3 regions of the Leclercia sp. G3L genome follow, and region 1 is predicted to be linked to each of the others. Evidence: predicted binding sites of a transcription regulator. Region 1 holds the regulator's gene; each other region holds the start of a gene.
The links. The regulator PurR, encoded in region 1, represses purine synthesis genes. The targets are predictions, from matches to a motif close to CANGCAAACGTTTGCNTG.

Region 1 (5,513 bases):
AGGGAGAAGAACAACGCAATCATCGAAACCACGCCCAGCAGCGCGGTCGCCAGGAAGGACATCCGCCAGCCAATCGCTTCGCCCATCCAGGTTGCGGCCGGCACCCCACCGATATTGGCGATGGTGAGGCCCATAAACATGGTGGCGACAGCGCTGGCCTGCTTATGCTTCGGCACCACGCTGGCGGCGACTACCGACCCGAGGCCAAAGAAGGCGCCGTGGTTCAGGCTGGTCAGAATACGCGACAGCATCAGGGTGGTGTAATCCGGCGAGAGCGCCGACAGGACGTTACCGACGGTAAAGATCGCCATCAGGAAGATCAGCGCATTGCGACGCCCGCGATGGGACAGCAACAGGGTCATCAGCGGCGCACCCACCATCACGCCGATGGCGTAGGCGCTGATCAGCATGCCCGCAGCGGGAATAGAGACATCTACCCCCCGGGCAATAACCGGTAGCAGGCCCATCGGGGAAAATTCGGTTGTGCCGATACCAAAGGCGCCAATGGCCAGGGCCAGCAGCGGAAAATTGATTCTCATACTTCAACTCCAGACACCGTGTCGTCAGGCGACACAGAACAATGAAGGCGAAAGCATGACACCAATCACAAAAAATGAGAAGTTAACAATTTGGCAAAAGATTTTTGCAGGGCGCGTAACAATCAGCGGAAGGAACGAGGGAGAGCTGACCTCTCCCGCATCAATCAGTGCAGTGCCGCCGTCAGACCGCTGGCAACAATCAGACTCAGAACAATAATGGTGGTAATCAGCGAAAACTTAAGATCGGTACTCATCAATTTTTCTCCTTTTAATCACCCTATTAAGAGTGAGCCTGCTCATTTTTACACAGTTCAGGGTAAAAATCTTGCTGGATTTAGATTGATATCGGTTTTTGCTCTTCCCCTTTTGGCCAAGATAAGACAAAATTCCACGCTAAATTTATTAGCGTACCGGCCATTGACCCCCTCCTGACGTCCTGTGTCGTTTTCCCGGCGTACCGCAATTCAAATTGCGCAATTAGGGCGAGTGAAGGCAAACGTTTACCTATTGGTTTTTCAGGAGCTTAGATATGGTCTGGAGTGACATCTGATGGCAACAATTAAAGACGTGGCGAAACGCGCAAACGTTTCCACTACAACCGTATCACATGTTATTAACAAAACCCGCTTTGTTGCGGAAGAGACCCGCAACAACGTCTGGGCGGCCATTAAAGAGCTGCACTACTCTCCCAGCGCCGTGGCCCGCAGTCTGAAGGTGAATCACACCAAATCGATCGGCCTGCTGGCGACCAGCAGCGAAGCGCCCTATTTCGCAGAAATTATTGAAGCAGTAGAGAAGAACTGCTTCCAGAAAGGCTACACCCTGATCCTCGGCAACGCCTGGAACAGCCTCGAAAAACAGCGGGCCTATCTGTCGATGATGGCGCAGAAGCGCGTCGACGGTCTGCTGGTGATGTGTTCCGAATACCCGGAATCCCTGCTCACCATGCTGGAAGAGTACCGCAATATTCCAATGGTAGTGATGGACTGGGGCGAAGCGAAGGCCGACTTTACCGACTCGGTAATCGATAACGCCTTCGAAGGCGGCTACATGGCCGGTCGTTATCTGATTGAACGCGGCCACCGTGAAATCGGCGTGATCCCCGGAGCGCTGGAGCGCAACACCGGGGCCGGGCGTCTGGCGGGCTTTATGAAAGCGATGGAAGAGGCGTTAATCACGGTGCCGGAAAACTGGATCGTGCAGGGCGACTTTGAGCCGGAGTCCGGCTACCGCGCCATGCAGCAGATCCTCTCCCAGAGCCCGCGTCCGACCGCCATCTTCTGCGGCGGGGATATTATGGCAATGGGTGCACTCTGTGCCGCCGATGAGATGGGCCTGCGCGTCCCGCAGGACGTTTCGCTGATCGGGTATGATAACGTGCGCAACGCCCGCTTCTTTACCCCGGCGCTGACCACCATTCACCAGCCGAAAGATTCGCTGGGTGAGACCGCCTTCAACATGCTGCTGGACCGCATCGTCAACAAGCGTGAAGAGTCCCAGTCCATTGAGGTGCATCCGCGCCTGATTGAACGCCGTTCCGTCGCGGACGGACCGTTCCGCGACTACCGCCGTTAATCCTCTCCGGGAGTCAGTACCTCTGGCTCCCGCAGCCACTCCCGGTTCATCGTTTCACTGTCTCCCAGATAATCCAGCAGCCAGGCCAGGGCCGGTGACATATCGTTTTGTTGCCAGGTCAGGCAGCACGCCGCATCCGGGAAGGGATTTTCCAGCGACAGCGCCACCCATTTGCCGCTGTCGATCCACGGACGGGCAAAGTGCACCGGCACCATCCCCACGCACAGCCCGGCCGAGAGGCAGGTGGCTGACGATTCCCAGTCCGGGGTGACGATCCGCCGCTGGTTATCCAGCAGCCAGGTGATGCGTTTCGGCAGCGAGCGGGAAGTGTCTTCGCGCACCAGCGAGGGCCAGTTGCGCAGGGTATCATCGCTGAGCGGCCCTTCCATGGCGGCCAGCGGATGATGGCTGGCGACCACGCAGATCCAGCTCAGCGTACCCATATCGCGAAACGCATAGCGCCCCCCGACCGGGATCGCCTGGGTGGCGCCGATCGCCATTTCCACCCTGCCGTCCGCCAGCGCGTCCCAGACGCCGTTAAAGACCTCCTGGGACACCCGCAGCTCGACGTCCGAAAAGTGGCGGTAAAAATCGACAATCATCTGTCGGGTACGCTCGGGGCGGACGATATTGTCCACCGCAATGGAGATATGTCCGCGCCAGCCGTTGGCAATCTGCTGGCACTGTTCGCGGGTGATCTGCATTTTTTTGATAACAGACCGTCCCTCTTTCAGAAACCACATCCCGGCAGGGGTAAGCTCCACGTCACGGTGACGCCGCTCAAACAGCGGCACCGCCAGCCACTCTTCCAGTTGACGCACGGTGTAGCTGATGGCGGACGGAACGCGATGCAACTCCTGCGCGGCTCCGCTGAAGCTGCCGTTACGGGCGACGGCATCCACCACTTCAAGAGAATATTCTGACCACATTTTCTGCCTGCAAAATTTTTGAATGCAACCGCCAAATATTAGCGTTTCACAAGCGGGTTTGCACTCCCTACACTCAGCGGCTACCCAAACCTGCGCCCAAACGGAGAATAGAACAATGACACCCGGGAAAGGATTTTTAGTCTGGCTCGGCGGCTTAAGCGTGCTGGGCTTCCTCGCCACCGATATGTACCTGCCTGCCTTCTCGATCATGCAGGAGGATCTGCAAACCCCGGCGGCGGCCATCAGCGCCAGCCTGAGCCTGTTCCTGGCGGGCTTTGCCTTTGCCCAGCTGCTGTGGGGACCGATGTCCGACCGCTTCGGCCGTAAGCCGGTACTGCTGGCAGGGTTAGCCATTTTCGCCCTCGGCTGCCTCGGTATGCTGTGGGTCCGGGATGCCACCTGGCTGCTGGTGCTGCGCTTTATCCAGGCGGTGGGGGTTTGTGCCGCAGCGGTCACGTGGCAGGCGCTGGTAACCGACTACTATCCGGCTTCGCGCACTAACCGTATTTTTGCCACCATCATGCCGCTGGTCGGACTCTCTCCGGCGCTGGCGCCGCTGCTCGGCAGTTGGATCCTTGCCCACTTCAGCTGGCAGGCGATTTTTGCAGTGCTGTTTGTTATCACCCTGGTGCTGATGATCCCGGCTTTCAGCCTGAAGCCAGCGGCAGTGAAAAATGAACAACCTAAACAACGCGTCACCTTTTTATCGCTGTTACGTTCGCGCACCTACCGCGGCAATGTGCTGATTTACGCCGCCTGCTCTGCGAGCTTCTTCGCCTGGCTGACCGGCTCGCCGTTTATCCTCAGCGATATGGGTTACAGCCCGGCGGCGATCGGCCTGAGCTACGTGCCGCAGACCATCGCCTTCCTGATTGGTGGCTATGGCTGCCGTGCCGCGCTGCAGAAATGGCAGGGTCACCAGATGCTGCCGTGGCTGCTGGGCCTGTTTGCCCTCAGCGTGATCGCCACCTGGGCCGTTGGGTTTATCCCTGGCGTGGGCCTGGTTGAGCTGCTGATCCCCTTCTGCCTGATGGCGGTGGCAAACGGCGCGATCTACCCGATTGTGGTGGCGCAGGCCCTGCGTCCCTTCCCGCAGGCGACCGGCAGCGCTGCCGCCCTGCAGAACACCCTTCAACTGGGCCTTTGCTTCCTGGCGAGCCTGATGGTGTCGTGGCTGATTGCCACCCCGCTGCTGACCACCACCAGCGTGATGGTAGCAACCGTGGTGCTGGCGGCGCTTGGCTATCGGATGCAGTACGTGCGCGCAGAACAGCAGGATGACAGGCTGCAGGCCGGGTCTTCACAGGCATAACGGGCGAGTTGATTAGCATGCTAACAATATCCTGTTGAATCACTACCCTATCAGTCCTATACTGACTGAAGCGTTCTGATAAATACTAAAAATATTAAGTGTTAACGGGAGCCGGAGTGCTCCCGTTTTACCATGGATGGCCTTTCGGCAAGGGTCCTCTCCCTTCCTCTGTTCTACGTCGGATATTAGCCTCACGGGTCACGCCGTGAAATTTCTCACTCTCCATAAAGAGCGTCTACGCTATTTATGGATTCTGATCACATCAGGTGATGGAGAAGCTATGAGTTCATCGTGTATAGAAGAAGTCAGCATCCGGAATGATGACTGGTTCCGGATAGTCAATGAATTGCTGAGCCGCGCGGGTATCACCATCAACGGCCCGGCATCCTCCGATCTACAAATTAAACACCCCGATTTTTTTAAACGCGTCCTGAAGCAGGGCTCGCTGGGTCTTGGCGAGAGCTATATGGACGGCTGGTGGGAGTGTGAGCGGCTGGATATCTTTTTCAATAACGTCCTGCGGGCGGGCCTGGAAACACAGCTGCCCAGCCACCTCAAGGATACGCTGCGGATCGCCACTGCCCGCCTCTTCAACCTGCAGAGTAAAAAGCGTGCCTGGATCGTTGGTAAAGAGCATTACGATCTCGGCAATGACCTGTTCAGCCGCATGCTCGACCCCACCATGCAATACTCCTGCGGTTACTGGAAAGAGGCGACCACCCTCGAACAGGCCCAGCAGGATAAATTACGTCTTATCTGCGAAAAACTGCAGCTGAAACCCGGCATGCGGGTGCTCGACATTGGCTGTGGCTGGGGCGGGCTGGCGCATTTTATGGCGCATCACTATGGCGTCAGCGTGGTGGGTGTGACCATCTCTGCTGAACAGCAAAAAATGGCTCAGGCGCGCTGCGAGGGGCTTGATGTCACCATCCTGTTGCAGGATTACCGCGACCTGCGCGATCAGTTCGATCGCATCGTCTCCGTGGGGATGTTCGAACATGTCGGGCCGAAGAACTACCGCACCTATTTTGAGGTGGTGGATCGTAACCTGAAGCCGGATGGTCTGTTTCTGCTGCACACCATAGGTTCACAAAAAACCGACCATCGCGTCGACCCGTGGATCGATAAATACATCTTTCCGAATGGCTGTTTACCTTC
Region 2 (5,513 bases), 1.2 Mb from region 1:
TAATACGTACAGAAGACTGAGTCAGAATGTTACTTAAGTTCAGCAGACTTAAGAATGTCGGATCCTGGAAAATAATAATGGCCAGCAAGACTAAAAGAACAACGTAAATACCGCCTTCTTTCAGATAAGTAAGAAAACTTTTCTTATTTAACGCACTCATGAGGAGCCCCTAATCTTAAAGGTGCAAAGACGCAAGACGCAAAATTTCGTTTTGCGTTGTCGTTTTGGTTTCAACAATTCCGGCAACGAGACCATTGCTCATAACCAGAATACGATCTGTGATCCCTAACAATTCCGGCATTTCGGACGAAATAATAATAATCCCTTTATCTTTCTTGGCTAATTCAGCAATCAGCTGATAAATTTCAAATTTTGCACCAACGTCGATACCACGGGTTGGTTCATCCAGCATCAGAATTTCAGGCTGGGTTAATAACCAGCGTCCAATAATTACCTTTTGCTGGTTACCACCGGAGAGCGAACCAATTTGCGTGCGATGTCCTGGGGTTTTTACGCGCATCGAGTCAATTACCCACTGGGTATCGCTCTTCATGCGGGAATTATCCAACAGGCCGATCTTGTTTTTGTAATTATGAATATTAGAAATTAAGGAGTTAAAGTTAATATCCAGATAGGCGTAAATACCGGTCGAGCGACGCTCTTCCGTCACCAGCGCAAAGCCGTGGTTAATGGCTTCGTTGGCGTTATGGTTATTGATCTTTTTCCCGTGCAGGGTGATGGTCCCGCCGGATTTCTCGCGAATACCGAACAGGGTCTCCACGATATCGGTACGCTTGGCCCCCACCAGACCGGCAATCCCGAGGATCTCCCCTTTATGCAGGTCGAAGGAGATGTCGCGAATGGAGGGCTGACGCAGTGAAGTCAGGTTGCGCACCTCCAGAATCACTTCGCCCGGCTTGTTCTCTTTGTTCGGGAAACGTTGGTTCAGGGAGCGCCCCACCATCATGGCGATGATCTTGTCCATGTCCAGCCCTTCCAGCGGCTGGGTGGCGATCCACTGGCCGTCGCGCAGTACCGTAATCTCATCACACAGCTGGAAGATCTCTTCCATTTTGTGCGAGATATAGACGATGCCGCAGCCGCGATCCTTCAGCTTACGGATAATGGTGAACAAATGGTTCACCTCTTTTTCCGTTAACGAAGAGGTAGGCTCATCCATAATCACGATTTTCGCGTTATAGGAGAAGGCCTTGGCGATTTCGATCATCTGCATCTGTGAAACCGATAATGTACCGACGCGCGCACGCGGATCGATATCAATATCCAGTTCATCAAAAATTGCTTTGGTGTCGCGATACATTTTGTCCTGATCGACAAATACGCCTTTGGTCGGATAACGCCCCAACCACATATTGTCCATAACAGAACGCTGAAGTACCAGGTTAAGTTCCTGGTGAACCATCGAAATACCGTTTTCCAGTGCCTCTTTGGCGGAATGGAAATCGATCTCTTTCCCCTGAAAAAGAATGCTGCCAGAATCTTTTTGATAGATCCCAAATAAGCATTTCAATAATGTTGATTTACCCGCACCGTTTTCACCCATTAAGGCGTGAATGGAGTGAGGCCGTACTTTTAAATTAACATTATCCAGTGCTTTAACCCCGGGAAACGACTTGTTGATACCGCTCATTTCCAACAAGTATTCACCGGACGACTGAGTCGTTGTGCTGACCATAATTATACCTTCTCGGCCTCGCGTCGCGTGATAAAAGGGCGCAGAAACTGCGCCCAGTGGAATGCTTTAACTTATTTACCGGTGAACTGCGCCAGGTTTTCCTGATCTACGCCAACGTACGGTACGCGAACAACTTTGTTGTCGATTTTCCAGTTGGTGCCGTCAGCTGCGCCTTTGCCTTCTGCCAGGTTTTTCGCCAGGTCGAAGGTGGCTTTCGCCTGGTTGTTGGCATCGTTCAGCACGGTACCGGCCATTGCGCCAGATTTAACCAGGGCCAGCGCTTCTGGCAGAGCATCCACGCCAAATACCGGGATAGAGGATTTGTTGTGTGCTTTCAGGGCTTCTACAGCACCCATTGCCATCGCATCGTTGTTGGCGATAACCACTTCGATTTTGTTAGCGTTCGGGCCAGACAGCCATGCGTCCATCTTGTCTTTCGCCTGTGCGGTGTCCCACATGGCGGTATCTAATGCCAGCTGCTGGGTTTTCAGGCCCTTGTCGTTCAGCTCTTTGATCACGTAAGTGGTACGTGCTTCAGCATCCGGGTGGCCTGGCTCGCCTTTCAGCAGCACAAACTGAACCTGACCGTCTTTGTTCAGATCCCAGTTCGGGTTAGCAGCCCAGTGTTTAGCAATCAGGTCGCCCTGAATGATGCCGGATTCTTTGGAGTCGGTGCCCACGTAGAAGGCTTTGTCGTAGCTATCCAGCGCTTTACGGGAAGGTTCTTTGTTGAAGAACACCACTGGCACATTCTGGCCACGCGCTTTCTCAATAACGGTGCCTGCAGCCGCCGGGTCAACAAGGTTGATTGCCAGTGCTTTCACGCCTTTTGCCAGCAGTACGTCGATCTGGTCGTTCTGTTTTGACTGGTCATTCTGGGAGTCATTCATCAGCAGCTGCACTTCTGGAGCTGATTTACCCTCTTTCTCGATGGCTTTACGCACAACAGACATAAAGTTGTCGTCGTATTTATAGATAGTCACACCAATACGGCTATCTGCAGCGTGCGCGGTTGCACCAAAAAGCATGCTTGCCATAACAGCAGACAGAGTCAACACCTTCTTATTCATGATATCTCCGGTTTTTTTTATGCAGGGTAGTTCGTGTGAATAACGATCGGCGGGCAAATGTTAATGAAACGTTAATGCCGGCCGAAGTCCACTTATAAAATTTCTATCTTCCTTGGTCGGTAACGCTCCAGAATGCGTTTTTTTGGATGTTTAATGTGCCCTGGCTATAGTGAAAGTGATTATTCACCGTTACATAGCGTTTCAGTCACTAAAACGCTGACATCATAGACAGCGCATTGTTAACTTACTGTGAATTTACTCACAAATTGAAAACGGTTACATCACGGCGAATTATTAGTTAGTGATCGGTGCCACAATTTGCCGCAGGGCTACCGAGTGACGACGCACTAAAGTCGGCATAAAACAGTGTGTTGCGGTGATATCCAGTTTCCCTGCGGCCCCCTGCAACGCCAGCTCCGTGGCCAGCCGTGCCATAGAGGCAATAGGGTAGCGCACCGTGGTCAGCTGAGGGTCCGTGTAACGGGCAATCGGAATATCATCGAAACCAATCAATGACAGATGCTGTGGCACCGCAATGCCGTTGTCCTTCAGCGCCGTTAGCGCGCCTGCGGCCATGCTATCGTTGTAGGCAAAGACGGCGGTCAGCTGCAGGTTGCGCCCGAGCAGCTCCACCATGGCCGCCTCTCCGCCCTGCATGTCAGGCGCGCCTGTACCAATCCAGCTGTCCGATGCGGTAATGCCCTGCTCCAGCAACGCTTTCTGCCAGCCTTCACGACGCATTTCGTCATCCTCAATGCGGTGGCTTGACGCAAGATAGCCGATGCGCTGATGTCCGTTGTTCACCAGCATCCGCGTCGCCATCATCGCTCCGCTGACGTTATCAAGGCAGACGCAGCGGTGGGCATAGCCAGGCACGATGCGGTTGATCAGCACCATGCCGGGGATCTGCTCCATCAGAGAAGACAGCTCCTCATCGCTTAAGGCTTTTGAGTGGACAATCAGGGCGTTACAGCGCTGACGGATCAACACCTCAATGGCATTACGCTCTTTTTCCGCCTCGTGATAGCTGTTACCGATCAGCACATTTTTCTGGTGCTCCTGGGCAACCATGTCCACGGCTTTCACCAGTGCGCCAAAGAAGGCATCCGACACGTCCATCACCACCACGCCGATGGTGTCGCTGACCTGGGTCGCCAGCGCCTGGGCGTTGGCGTTCGGCCGGTAGCCGAGCGCCGTGACGGCTTTCATCACGCACTCGCGGGTCTCCGGACTGACCAGCGCGCTGTTATTGAGAACCCGGGAAACGGTGGCGACAGAAACGCCCGCCTGACGCGCGACGTCACGAATGGTGATCATATTCACCATCCTTATTTAGATTGCAGCAACTCACAGACACCCCCTGTGTTTAGCAAGGTGACTATTCTGGCAGCGAGAAAGGGAGGACTACGTGAAGAAGCTCACAAGGATGAAAACGGTTACATCCGTTTTGTTAATGATTGTGATCCAGATCGTTATCCGGATGTATTACTTAATGAAACCCCTGCAGCACGTGCGGTCAATTGCCGCCACAGCCATTCCAGCGGCCCCTGGCGGAAATGGCGCAGCCAGAAAACCGAGAACAGGATGTTCACCAGCCAGACTGGCAGGACAAAACCCAGCAGCTGCAGGCGATCAAAATGCATAAACAGGCCTAACTGATAGAACAGGGTCGTGCAGATAAGGGTCTGGAGAAGATAGTTGCTAAGCGCCATCCGCCCCACGCAGGCCACCGCCATCACCAGCCGGAAACGACAGAGCTGCGGCCAGAAGCCATACATCAGCGCGGCATAGCCTATCGTCTGCAGCGGCGCGCTAAGTTCGCGCGGTGCCTGTAACAGAAACGCACACCAGCGGTAATCCCAGTTCAGATACCACTGGGCGATCACCGCCGGGAGATTAATCGCCAAACCGGCCAGCACCAGCCACAGCCCGGTACGCCGATAGTGACGCAGGCTAAACTCGCCTTTCAGCCAGCCGGTACGCATCAGCGCGGCGCCGATCAGCATCATCCCCGCCAGCTGCCAGCCGTACTGCGCTCCAAGCGCCAGCAGGCTGTTGCCAATCATATCGGCCCGGTTGCTGATGGCCTCCATTCCGCCGCCCAGTTTCCAGTACTGCTCATACTGGAGACTGGCCGCATCCGGCACCCAGGAACGATTGGTAGAGCCGCCCGAGATAACCCCCAGTAGCAGCAGGATGGCAACGCCGATGAGAAAAAGCACCACCCCGGTATTAAAGAGGTTTTTGACATCGTGGGCATCGCGGATGATGCGCCAGCAGATCAGCCCCACCAGCCCGTAGGCCAGCAGAATGTCACCGTCCCAGAACAGCAGCCCGTGAATAAACCCGAGCAGCACCAGCAGCGAGAGGCGGGCCTGGATCCAGCGCTTTCCGCGCTTCAGCAGTAGCTGAAGTCCGGCGCCGAACAGCAGGGCAAACAGGGTGAGGAATTTGACCTGGGCGAAGAGATCCAGCACCGCCCATGTCCAGGCATCACTGAGGGTAATATCGCCATACCAGGCGGGATTGAGGTAAGCGGCTTTCGGCAGACCGAAGCCGCTGATATTGAGCAGCAGAATACCCAGAATAGCGACGCCACGAACGAAATCCAGCGTGACATTTCTTTCCATGTATCCTGCCCTGATGATCAGTTGTGGTGACGTACGGCGCGCAGGAACTCCTGACGGGTGTTCTGGCTTGATTTAAACAGGCCGCCTAGCGAGGTGGTCGTGGTGGCGCTGGTGGCA
Region 3 (5,513 bases), 1.9 Mb from region 1:
CGACCAGGCGGCAGCGTTAATCGAGCGCTGGATGCCCGAGACCGAACGATACTCGAACGCCTGATCAGCCAAACATCGGCAGCATCAGATAGAGTTTGATCACCAGCGCATTGACGATATCAATAAAGAACGCCCCCACCATCGGCACCACCAGAAACGCCATATGTGACGGACCGAAACGCTCGGTGATGGCCTGCATGTTGGCGATGGCCGTCGGCGTTGCCCCCAGACCAAAGCCGCAATGTCCGGCTGCAAGCACCGCCGCGTCGTAGTTTTTGCCCATCAACCGCCAGGTGACGAACATCGCATACAGCGCCATAAACAGAGCTTGCACGACCAGAATAACCAGCATCGGCAGCGCCAGCGAGGCCAGTTCCCACAGCTTAAGGCTCATCAGCGCCATCGCCAGGAACAGCGAGAGGCAGACGTTGCCCAGCACCGATACCGCACGTTCAAAGACGCGATAAAAACCTATCAGGGCCAGGCCATTGCTGAGGAGCACCCCCACAAACAGCACGCAGACAAAGGTTGGCAGCTCCAGCGCGGACCCCGCCAGCAGTTGCGCAATCACCTTGCCCGCCGTCAGACAGATGGCGATAAGCGCTATGGTTTCGATCAGCACCAGGGAAGTGATCATGCGTCCAACGTCCGGCTTTTCGAACGCCGACGGCACCGCTTCATCTTCCGGGCAGCCGTTCGGGGTGGCGGAGTGTTTTACAAGATAGCGCGCCACCGGCCCGCCAATCAGGCCGCCCAGCACCAGGCCAAAGGTGGCGCAGGCCATCGCCACTTCGGTGGCATTCTGGAAGCCATAGCGCTCAACAAACAGCTTACTCCAGGCCGCACCGGTGCCGTGCCCACCGGAAAGGGTAATCGAGCCGGCCAGCAGACCCATCAGCGGATCCAGCCCCAGCAGGGAAGCCATACCGATACCGATGGCGTTCTGCATCACCAGCAGCCCGACCACCACAATTAAGAACACGCCCAGCACTTTGCCGCCTGCCCGCAGGCTGGCGAGGTTAGCGTTCAGGCCGATGGTGGCGAAAAAGGCCAGCATCAGCGGGTCTTTTAGCGACATATCAAAGTTTATTTCCCAGCCCATGCTTTTTTTCAGCACCAGCAGCGCAACGGCAGCCAGCAGTCCGCCCGCGACGGGCTCCGGGATGGTGTATTTTCTGAAAAGGGGGACACTGTGAACCAGTTTACGGCCAAGCAGTAAAACCAGCGTTGCCGCAACGAGGGTCGACAACGTATCGAGATGAATCATAGTGGGCTCCTTATATGGCACGTGCTCCATCAACATGCGCGTTTTCCTGAACCGATTGCGCGACTTAAGCGCAATCGGGAGCAGGAGTGTAATGAACTTTGCCCTGGCGTGACAGAAAAGCCGTAATAAGCGGCGGGATTTCTCTGTGATTTTTGCGAGCAATCGTTTGCTTTTCTCATCCACTCGGCTAAAATGCCCGCTTTTCTTCCTGGGGATCGCAGCAGATGTCCGTTAACGCCGTTGAACAGCAAGATGCGCAACCGATTGCGCAGCCGCATAACAGTGAACTGATTTACCGTCTTGAAGACCGTCCACCGCTGGCGCAGACCTTGTTCGCCGCCTGTCAGCATCTGCTGGCGATGTTTGTGGCCGTCATCACCCCTGCCCTGCTGATCTGCCAGGCGCTCGGCTTACCGGCGCAGGACACCCAGCACATCATCAGCATGTCGCTGTTTGCTTCAGGCGTAGCCTCCATCATTCAGATTAAAGCCTGGGGTCCGGTAGGTTCCGGCCTGCTGTCGATTCAGGGCACCAGCTTTAACTTTGTGGCTCCGCTGATCATGGGCGGTACGGCGCTGAAAACCGGCGGCGCGGATGTGCCGACGATGATGGCGGCGCTGTTCGGCACCCTGATGCTGGCAAGCTGCACCGAGATGGTCATCTCCCGCGTGCTGCACCTGGCGCGCCGCATTATTACCCCGCTGGTCTCCGGCGTGGTGGTGATGATTATCGGCCTGTCGCTGATTCAGGTGGGCCTGACCTCTATCGGCGGCGGCTACGCCGCAATGGCCGACCACACCTTCGGCGCCCCGAAAAACCTGCTGCTGGCGGGCGTGGTGCTGGCAATCATTATTCTGCTCAACCGTCAGCGTAACCCGTACCTGCGCGTCGCCTCGCTGGTGATCGCCATGGCGGCAGGCTACCTGGCCGCCTGGGCGATGGGTATGCTGCCGCAGTCCAGCGCCGCGACCGACAGCCCGCTGATCGTGGTCCCGACGCCGCTCTACTACGGCCTGGGTATCGACTGGAACCTGCTCCTGCCGCTGATGCTGGTGTTTATGATCACCTCTCTGGAAACCATCGGGGATATCACCGCCACCTCCGACGTCTCTGAGCAGCCGGTCTCTGGCCCGCTGTACATGAAGCGCCTCAAGGGTGGTGTGCTGGCTAACGGTCTGAACTCCTTTGTCTCCGGCGTGTTCAACACCTTCCCGAACTCCTGCTTCGGTCAAAACAACGGCGTGATCCAGTTGACCGGCGTGGCCAGCCGCTACGTGGGCTTTGTGGTAGCGTTGATGCTGATCGTGCTCGGTCTGTTCCCGGCGGTCAGTGGCTTTGTGCAGCACATTCCTGAGCCGGTGCTCGGCGGCGCAACGCTGGTGATGTTCGGTACCATCGCGGCATCGGGCGTGCGTATCGTCTCCCGCGAGCCGCTGAACCGCCGCGCTATCATGATCATCGCCCTGTCGCTGGCGGTCGGTCTGGGCGTGTCTCAGCAGCCGCTGATCCTGCAGTTTGCCCCGGACTGGGTGAAAAACCTGCTCTCCTCCGGCATCGCTGCCGGCGGGATCACCGCTATCGTTCTGAACCTGATTTTCCCGCCAGAAAAGAACTGATCCCTTTCACGGCAGCAGGCAACTGCTGCCGTAACCCAGAATTCCGCCCTTCCCGCCTTGAGCATTGCGCATAAATCGTGCATAACTCCTTTATGTACGTTTTACGTGATGGAAGACCATGAAATTTATTGGAAAGCTTCTCGTCGGTATTCTGGCCGTTGTGCTTATTGCGATCCTCGCGCTCTATATCCTTGTTCAGACCCGCTGGGGCGCGGCGCAGGTCAGCAGCTGGATCACGGTAAACACCGACTACGAACTCAATTTTGACCTGATGGATCATCGTTTCTCTTCGCCCACGCACCTGGTGCTGAAAAACGTCACCTTCGGGCGCGACGGTCAACCCGCGACTCTGGTCGCGAAGATGGTGGATATCGGCGTGAGCAGCCGACAGCTCACCGATCCGCTGCACATGGATACCATCACCCTGTTTGACGGCACGCTGAACCTCTCCCCGCAGACGGCACCTCTTCCCTTCCAGGCCGATCGCCTGCTGCTGAACAACATGGCGTTTAACAGCCCGAATACCGCGTGGGATCTGAGCGCACAGAAGGTCACCGGCGGCGTGCGCCCCTGGAATCCTGAAGCGGGCAACGTGCTGGGTAAAAAAGCCAACATCCAGATTAGCGCCGGGTCGCTGACGCTGAACGGCGTCCCGGCCAGCAACGTGCTGATCGAGGGCGAGCTGACCGACAAAGAGGTGATCCTGATCACCATCGGTGCCGACATGGCGCGGGGCTCGCTCACCGGCACCGCGCGTCGCGACGCCAACGGCGGCTGGAAGGTGGACAACATGCGCCTGAACGACATCCGCCTGCAGAGCGATAAATCGCTGTCTGACTTCTTTGCCCCCATCACCACCCTGCCGTCGTTGCAGATTGGCCGCCTGGACGTAACCGACGCCCGCCTTCAGGGGCCGGACTGGGCGGTTACCGATCTCGACTTAAGCTTGCGCAACCTGACCCTGAGCCAGGGCGACTGGCAGAGCGAGGATGGCCGCCTGTCGATGAACGCCAGCGAATATATCTACGGCTCGGTGCATCTGTTCGACCCGATCCTCAATGCGGAATTCTCTCCGCAAGGGATCGCCCTGCGCCAGTTCACCTCGCGCTGGGAAGGCGGGATGGTGCGCACCTCCGGCAACTGGTTGCGCAGCGGGAAAGCGCTGGTACTGGATGATGTCGCCGTCGCCGGGCTGGAATACACCCTGCCGGAGAACTGGAAAACGCAGTGGATGGAGACCCTGCCGGAATGGCTGCACAGCGTCACGCTGCGTAAATTTGGCCTGAGCCGTAACCTGGTGATCGACGTGGACACCGCTTTCCCCTGGCAGATCACCGCCCTCGACGGCTATGGCACCAACCTGCAGCTGGCGAAAGATCGCCAGTGGGGCGTATGGGCGGGCACCGCCACCCTGAACGGCGCGGCCGCCACCTTTAACCGCGTGGACGTGCGTCGTCCTTCGCTGTCGCTTACGGCTAACGCCTCGACCATTGCCATCAATGAGCTGAGCGCCTTTACCGAAAAAGGGATTCTGGAAGCGAAGGCCAGCGTTTCGCAGACGCCGGTGCGGCAGACCACCATCAACCTGACCGGACGCGGTGTGCCGTTAAACGTGATCCAGCAGTGGGGCTGGCCGGCATTGCCGGTGACGGGCGACGGCAATATTCAGCTCACCGCCAGCGGCAATGTGCAGAAAGATTCGCCGTTGAAGCCGACGGTCAACGGCAGGCTGAATGCGGTGAATATGGATAAACAGCAGGTCACGCAGACGATGACGGGTGGGGCGGTGAGTACGGTTGAAACACCCGCACCAACACCGTAGGCCCGGTAAGCGATAGCGCCACCGGGCATCAGGCCGCACTGCATCGCCGGGTGGCGGCTTCGCCTTACCCGGCCTACAACATCAAAACCGTAGGCCCGGTAAGCGCAGCGCCACCGGGCGTTTTACAGACGGCTCAGAGGTGGATCACGACCTCCTCCCCCTCCGTTTTCACCACCACGCCCCACTCGCTCCCCGCATGTGACGCGCCTTTCACGCCGCTAATCTGATGCACATTGCGCAAACAGACCGACCAGTTCCGCGCTTCGCCACGCCCTTTTAACGTCAGGGTATCCCCGTTGCGCGTCGCGGTCAGGGTAAAGGCCACGGCACCGTTGGCCGCCGGCACCTCGCTTACCGCCGTGGCACCATCGTCGAGGTTAAACAGCTGGAAAGCGGTGCCTTCATTCCACGCATAGTCCGGCTTCTGGTCGTTATTGCCCAGCGCCAGCAGGGTGTTGTCACGCACGTAGACCGGCAGGCTGCGGAAGTCGTGCTGCTGTTTATGCCAGCGGCTGCCCTGCACCTCGTCGTTGCGCCACAGGTGCGTCCAGCGCCCTTCCGGCAGGTAGAACTGCACGTCGCCCGCTTCGCTGAACACCGGGGCCACCATCACCGAATCCCCCAGCATGTACTGGCGGTCGAGATAGTCACAGGCCGGATCGTCCGGGAACTCGAGCATCATCGCCCGCAGCATCGGGGTACCGAACTCACGGGCCAGCGCCGCCTGGCGGTACAGGTACGGCATCATCCGGCATTTGAGCTGCGTGAAGTGGCGCACCACGTCGCAGGACTCGTCGTCATACGCCCA

Region 2: a site for PurR is predicted at 4,192-4,209, ahead of galS (HTH-type transcriptional regulator GalS). Genes of this name have one in related genera too.
Region 3: a site for PurR is predicted at 1,423-1,440, ahead of LRS40_RS06410 (NCS2 family protein). Genes of this name have one in related genera too.

Annotation. Positions count from the first base shown of each region.
Region 1 is NZ_CP088265.1:3,944,224-3,949,736, forward strand. It holds gene LRS40_RS20375 (MFS transporter) at 1-539, opposite strand, end outside; gene LRS40_RS20380 (YnhF family membrane protein) at 704-793, opposite strand; gene purR (HTH-type transcriptional repressor PurR) at 1,089-2,114, shown strand; gene punR (DNA-binding transcriptional activator PunR) at 2,111-3,043, opposite strand; gene punC (purine nucleoside transporter PunC) at 3,159-4,355, shown strand; gene cfa (cyclopropane fatty acyl phospholipid synthase) at 4,636-5,513, shown strand, end outside.
Region 2 is NZ_CP088265.1:2,731,124-2,736,636, reverse strand. It holds gene mglC (galactose/methyl galactoside ABC transporter permease MglC) at 1-160, opposite strand, end outside; gene mglA (galactose/methyl galactoside ABC transporter ATP-binding protein MglA) at 176-1,696, opposite strand; gene mglB (galactose/glucose ABC transporter substrate-binding protein MglB) at 1,768-2,766, opposite strand; gene galS (HTH-type transcriptional regulator GalS) at 3,061-4,083, opposite strand; gene yeiB (DUF418 domain-containing protein YeiB) at 4,239-5,396, opposite strand; gene folE (GTP cyclohydrolase I FolE) at 5,414-5,513, opposite strand, start outside.
Region 3 is NZ_CP088265.1:1,064,188-1,069,700, forward strand. It holds gene recG (ATP-dependent DNA helicase RecG) at 1-64, shown strand, start outside; gene gltS (sodium/glutamate symporter) at 65-1,267, opposite strand; gene LRS40_RS06410 (NCS2 family protein) at 1,492-2,883, shown strand; gene LRS40_RS06415 (AsmA family protein) at 3,002-4,705, shown strand; gene yicI (alpha-xylosidase) at 4,839-5,513, opposite strand, start outside.